2 regions of the Mesorhizobium sp. C089B genome follow, and region 2 is predicted to be linked to the other one. Evidence: riboswitches for the same ligand, from Rfam matches in the RefSeq annotation. Region 2 holds a riboswitch; the other holds the start of a gene.
The links. A riboswitch is a leader RNA that binds a small molecule or an ion and turns the genes downstream of it on or off. The one in region 2 is predicted to bind cobalamin.
Positions count from the first base shown of each region.

Region 1: linked by a shared signal. The riboswitch ahead of NLY44_RS11465 (DUF1636 family protein) and the one ahead of metE (5-methyltetrahydropteroyltriglutamate--homocysteine S-methyltransferase) in region 2 are both predicted to bind cobalamin.

Region 1 covers NZ_CP100469.1:2,259,527-2,262,732, reverse strand. The annotation lists gene cobW (cobalamin biosynthesis protein CobW) at 1-882, opposite strand, end outside; gene NLY44_RS11465 (DUF1636 family protein) at 885-1,310, opposite strand; cobalamin riboswitch at 1,349-1,555, opposite strand; gene NLY44_RS11460 (DUF6348 family protein) at 1,613-2,305, opposite strand; gene NLY44_RS11455 (winged helix-turn-helix domain-containing protein) at 2,335-3,206, opposite strand, start outside.
Region 2 covers NZ_CP100469.1:5,815,202-5,818,407, forward strand. The annotation lists gene metE (5-methyltetrahydropteroyltriglutamate--homocysteine S-methyltransferase) at 1-1,172, opposite strand, end outside; cobalamin riboswitch at 1,267-1,468, opposite strand; gene NLY44_RS28510 (adenosine kinase) at 1,877-2,869, opposite strand; gene metK (methionine adenosyltransferase) at 2,978-3,206, opposite strand, start outside.

The sequences.
Region 1 (3,206 bases), 3.2 Mb from region 2:
GAAGCCTTTTACACGCAACACGTTTTCCTGTTCGGCGGCGGTGGCGACGCGCTTGGCCAGGTCGTCGGGATTGGCGATCGAGGGGATGTCGACGATGAAGGTGTCGAAATCGTCATGCTCATGATCGAAAGCGCCGTCGTGATGCGACTTGCGGTTCTCGATGTCGTCTTCGACGGCGAGACCGAGGCCAAGCAGCACCGACGGGTCGACCTTGCCATGCGCAGTCGGCACGATTTTTACCGCGCGGGCGGAATGTTCATTGATGATGGCGTTGGCGCGGGCCGAACCGGGGGCGTCCATCAGATCGCTCTTCGACAGGATGATCAAATCGGCGCAGGCGATCTGGTCCTCGAACACTTCTTCGACAGGATCGTCATGGTCGAGCGTCTCGTCCTGAGCGCGCTGTGCCTGCAAAGCGTCCATGTCGTTGGCGACGCGGCCTTCGGCCAGCGCCGGGCCGTCTACCACGGCGATGACACCGTCGACGGTTACCCGGCTCTTCACGCTCGGCCACTGGAACGCCTGGACCAGCGGCTTGGGCAGAGCCAGGCCCGAGGTCTCGATCAGGATGTGGTCAACCTTCGGTGTCAGCGCGAGGATCTTGTCGAGGGCGGGCACGAAATCGTCGGCGACTGTACAGCAGATGCAGCCATTGGCCAGTTCGACGATGTTTTCCTCGGGGCAGGTGTCGATGCCGCAGCCTTTCAGGATTTCCCCGTCGATGCCGATGTCGCCGAACTCGTTGACGATGATGGCGATGCGCTTGCCGCCGGCATTTTCCAGGAGATGGCGGACCAGCGTCGTCTTGCCGGCGCCGAGGAAGCCTGTAACGACAGTGCAGGGAACACGGGAGAGGTTGGCGGCCGGGTTTGAAGCGTTCATCGTCAGTCCTTCAGCATGTCGAGGGGTGGGATGCGGGCAACGAGGCCGCGCTTGAGGCTATCGGGCCGGCCGCGCCACGGGATGAGGCCGTCGGCCGAAGTCGCGAAGAGCTTTGCGCCGGTAACGAGGTCGGCGCCGCTGGTTGCGGTCAGATCGCCGAAGACATAGCTCCAGCAGCCATCGCGCAGGATCGCGGCGCTGAGGCGGCGCTTGCAATTGCCGAGACATTCGGCGGTGCGGACCCGGATATCGCCGGCAGCGGCGCGGCGTGTGTCCTCAGCCAGCAATTCGCCGGCGCGCGGATGGGCGTCGGAACCGGTCTCATCGCGGCAGGAGGCGCAGACGATGACGGTCACGCCGGTCAGGGCGTCGTTGTCGCCGGACGCAATGTCCGTTGTGCCAGCCGAAAAACTGCTGTTCTGGTCCAAAAACCGTGCTCCTTGCCCGGAAACCCGCCAGGCGATCGGATACTTTGTCTCAGACGGCAGGTCTCCTGGCTCGCGAGTCATTGCCTTGGTTAGCCGCCTTCCCGGTGTTACCCAGTGGCTTTCGGCCTTGGCTCTTCGCTTACAGTTGCGGGGACAGCCGCGGATTTGGGATTTTTTCGTCCCGCACCGCATTCCCTCTTGGCCCTTGCCGTTGCGGGCAGGGGACCGTCTGGAGCGGATTTAGGCTTTTGCAGGCAGCGGTGTCAACGCACGGCTACGACATGGCGATGTCGGCAGGGCTGTCATGTCCCGGCTTCCGGCAGTGCCAGGATGACCTGTCGGATAGCTTGATAGCCATCGCTATAGTCCCAGTCATGACCGACAGCCAGATTCTGTCCCTCATGCCAAACCGCGTTGTCCAGAAGGACTTCGGCACTAATCAGCGTGCCCTTCAAGCCTGCCAGAAAGGTCCGGACAAAATGGCTTCCGGGGGGTACCGAAGCTGTGAACAGCTTTTCCAGCTTGGCATAGAATGCTGGATAGCCTGGTGTCAGCGAGCATAGCTCGGTTGTGGCCTGGGAAATGACCGGGCCGCTATAGATTTTCCAGCGGGCATCTTTTCGCCAGATCTTCCAACTGGCGCTGCTTCGCTGCCAAAGCTCTATTTCGGCCTGCATGTTCTCGCAGACGTGATCGGCCAGTCCCTCAATGGCCACATGGAAAACACCACGGAGAAACTTTTCAAACGCCTGGTTCAGTTCCTGTTCGCGCGTGTCGCCGAAGCCAGCAAAGGATTCAATGACCGGCTGAACATCAAGCAGCGGAGAAAAAATGTAGATTTCCAGGACCAGCCGGTCAGAACTCGTCTCGAACACCTCAGCCTCAAACCGAAGCTGCTTCGATTGGAGCATGACGTCCCTATCTCTGCGGACTGCATCTATTCCATGCGCAATGAGGGCGCCATGGATCATGTCGAGCACTTTGTCCGATGCCATTGCACAACCTACGAGGCTTATTGAGGCGTCTATGACAGACGCTGCAAGGGTTGGCCATCTCTCTCGCTAGCCAATGCCGGCCCCAGATTGCCGGCCGGCGTCACTTCGATGCGCTCAAGGCCAAGCCAGCCCTGCATCTCCTTTAGTTCCTCGAAAAGCTGTGCGGTGGTCTCAGGCGGTGCGCCTGCTTCGGCATAGGCGGCGTGGACGCGTAAGACACTCGCAGGCCGGTCGGCCTTGAGGTCGACGCGGGCGACGATCTTGTCGCCGAGCAAGAAAGGCAGCACGTAATAGCCATATTGCCGCTTGTCGGCCGGGGTGTAGATCTCGATGCGGTAGCGGAAATCGAAGAGACGCTCGGTGCGCGCGCGCTCGAAGACCACCGGATCGAAGGGGGCCAGCAAGGCGCGGGCCTCGATCTTTCGCGGCAGGCGGGCGTCCCTATAGAGGTAAGCCGGCTTGTCCCAACCTTCGACGTTTACCGGCAGCAACTCGCCCATCTCGACCAGTTCCTCCAACCGGCCCTTCATGTCGGCCGGCGACAAGCGGAAATAATCGCGCAGGTCACCCGACGTCGCGATGCCGTGGGCGCGGGCAGAAATGCGCAGCAATTCGCGGTGCGCGTCCTCGGCGGCCGGCACCGGCAGATCGAGGATCGCCTGCGGCAGCACGCGCTCGGGCAGGTCATAGAAGCGTTCGAAGCCACGGCGGTGCGCCGTGGTGATGCGTCCGGCCCAGAAGAGCCATTCGAAGGCGTGCTTGGCGTGGCTCCAGCCCCACCAGCCGCCCGAACCTTTCTGGCCTTCCAGTGCCGAAGCGGCAATCGGGCCGCGCTCGGCGACCGCGCGGTAGATCTCTTCGATATAGGCGGCGTGCTCGCGGCCCCATTTGGCGAGGCCGA
Region 2 (3,206 bases):
CTGCCTTGGGACAGGGCCCGGGCCAGCAAGACCAGCTCGTCGGTCTTCTGGGCCGCGAAGGCGAGCCACGACCTGATGTCCGCGTCGAGTTCCGTCTCCATGCGCAGATCAATCGGCAGATGCAGCATCGAGCAAGAAGGCGCGATCTCGACGCGGTCCAAGGGCCAGCCGGCGACGATCGGTTTGATGCGGTCGAGAATGGCGGGCAGGTTCGCACGCCAGACGTTGCGGCCATCGATCAAGCCAAGCGAGAGCACCAGATCCTTCGGAGCGAGCCGAGCCACCGTTTCCAGCTGCTCGGGAGCGCGCACGAGATCAATATGCAGGCCGGCCAGGGGCAGAGAAATCGCGGTTTCGAGATTGTCTCCCAGCGACCCGAAATACGTAGCCAGCATGATCTTCAGCTCGGGCGCGGCTTTCGACAGCTGGCCATAGGCGAATTCGAACGCAGCTCGTTCGTTCGGGTTCAGATCGAGGACAAGCGCTGGCTCATCGATCTGCACCCAGTCGGCTCCCGACAGCTTCAGCCTCTCCAGAAGCTGCTCGTAAACCGGCAGCAGCCGCGGTAGGAGCGCGATGGGACCGAACCCCTCGGCAGGCGATTTCGCCAGCTTGAGGAAGGTGATGGGTCCAAGGATGACTGGGCGTGTGTGAATGCCGAGAGCTTTAGCCTCGAGGAAGTAATCGACCGGCTTCGATGACGAGAGGGCGAACGTCTGATCATCATCGAGTTCCGGCACAATGTAGTGGTAGTTGGTGTCAAACCACTTGGTCATTTCCATCGCGGTTACACCAGGTCCATGAGCCTCCTCCTGGTAACCAGCGTGTCCACAATCCTCCGTCTGACCCTGGTTGCCGCGCGCCATTGCGAAGTAGATGTCAAGTGGGACCTCGCCGCTATTCCAGCCGTAACGGGATGGAACGGCCCCGACCATGGCTGCGGTGTCGAGCACATGGTCGTAAAGCGAGAAGTCGTTCGACGGGATTTTCGACACGCCGCGATCGCGCTGCTCTTCCCAGCTAGCGGCACGGAGCGCCTTCGACGTCGTGAGAAGGTCGCCAGCGGACGATGTTCCGGACCAGTAGCTTTCAAGCGCGAATTTCAGTTCTCGCCGACGACCGAAGCGCGGCACGCCGAGCGTTGCTACAGGAATTTGCTGAGAGACAGTCATGTCATACCCCGATGATTGGGGCGTCGGTGACAAGGAAGGCGCTAGCAGGCCGGCATCAACGCCGGGTTGCAGCGGCCACCGAGACACCCCGCCCGTGGACGTAATTCGCGTGGCAGGTCTCCTGGCTCGCGGGGTCATAGCCTCTACCCGTCTTCCTGAGGGTATTCGCCTCAGTGACGTGATTGGGGTTGGCTCGCCGCTAACAGTTGCGGGGGCAGCGCCGGCATCGCACCGGCTTCCCTCTTAGCTCCGCTGCGGCAGCGCCGCACGCGAGAACCACGACACGCAGACAATCACAGCAGTGCGCTCTTTTGTCAATGAGGCATAACGAAATGTTTATGTGGTTATGTGATCGCGCTTTTACGCCTTTGTCTAGCATTGTGAAATATTCAGTCTGCTGCCCGCATTCGGCATCGTGGGACGTGATCGCAAGTCAAGTCCGACGGACGCCGCGAGTTCTCCGTTACCTCAGGAACCTTACTGGCCTTCCCCAAGCTGAGCTTCTGGAAAATGCTGGTGACGATCTGGATGACGGTGAATGCCGTCATGGCAAGCACGCCTTGCACCGCTCCTCCAGCGAGCTTCACGGCAGCAGCATGGGTCAGTTCTCCGAAGCGAATGGCTGTCGCTATCAGCGAGCTTTGACACAGTTCCGCCACTGCGGTCATCGCGTCAGTAGGGCGGCTGGTTAGTTGCCGGCGCATCTACAGCAACCCAGCCCCTTCCGCCTCGCGGCGCAAATTCTGCCTTGGCCTTGGGCCGATCTGCTGGATCACCAGGCCGGCCGCCAGCGAGCCAAGGTGGCCGCAGGTCTTGAGGTTGCGGCCCTGCGTGTAGCCATGCAGGAAACCGGCGGCGTAGAGGTCGCCGGCGCCGGTGGTGTCGACCAACTCCTTGATGGCGGTCGCCTCGATGACCACGGTCTCGTCGCCGCGCACGATCACCGAGCCTTTTTCGGAACGGGTGACGGCGGCAATCTTGCAGTCCTTGCGGATCTGAGCCAGCGCCTCGTCGAAGGATTTTGTCTGGTAGAGCGACTTGATCTCGTGGCTGTTGGCAAAGACGATGTCGACAGTGCCCGAGCGCATCAGCTCGAGGAACTCGTCCCGGTAGCGGTCGACGCAGAACGAATCCGACAACGTCATCGACACTTCGCGTCCGGCCTCGTGTGCGAGCTTCGCCGTCTGCCGGATCGCCTCCTTGGCGCGCGGCGGATCCCACAAATAGCCCTCGAAATAGGTAACCTTGGCGCCGGATGCCTTGTCGGCCTCGACATCCTCAGGGCCAAGCTCGACGCAGGCGCCGAGATAGGTGTTCATCGAGCGCTCGCCGTCGGGCGTGACGAAGATCATAGAGCGCGCCGTCGGCGGCTCGCCCTTGAGCGGCCTGGTGTCGAAGGCGACACCCTGTGCATGGATATCGTGCGCATAGATTTCGCCCAGCGCATCGTTGGAGACCTTGCCGAAGAAGGCGGCGCGTCCGCCGAAGCTGGCTACGCCGGCCGCCGTGTTGCCGGCACTGCCGCCGGAGGCCTCGATCGCCGGGCCCATGCGGCTGTAGAGCAGTTCGGCGCGGCGCGTGTCGATCAGGTTCATCGCGCCCTTGATGATGCCGTTGATCTCGAGGAATGCCTCGTCGCACTGGGCGATGATGTCGACAATGGCATTGCCGATGCAAAGCACGTCATAATCCGGCATCAATGTCTCCGCCAAAAAATCCGAGCCGGCTTCTCGCCACGCCTGCCAGGCGCGGGTCTGCCCGGTGGAAATGGGCTTTCCGCTTGCCAATCCGTTCGCCGGCGGCTCTCACGGGGCGGCGAGTCCTGCCTCGCGACGCAATTCGTCCGCCCTGTCTGTCTTCTCCCAGGTGAAATCAGGCTCTTCACGGCCGAAATGGCCATAGGTCGCTGTATTGCGGTATATAGGGCGTAAGAGATCAAGCATCTTGATAATGCCTTTCGGTCTGAGATCGAACAACTCTGGAATGAGGCGCTCGATCCTGCTCTCCTCAACCCTGGCTGTCCCGAACGTGTTG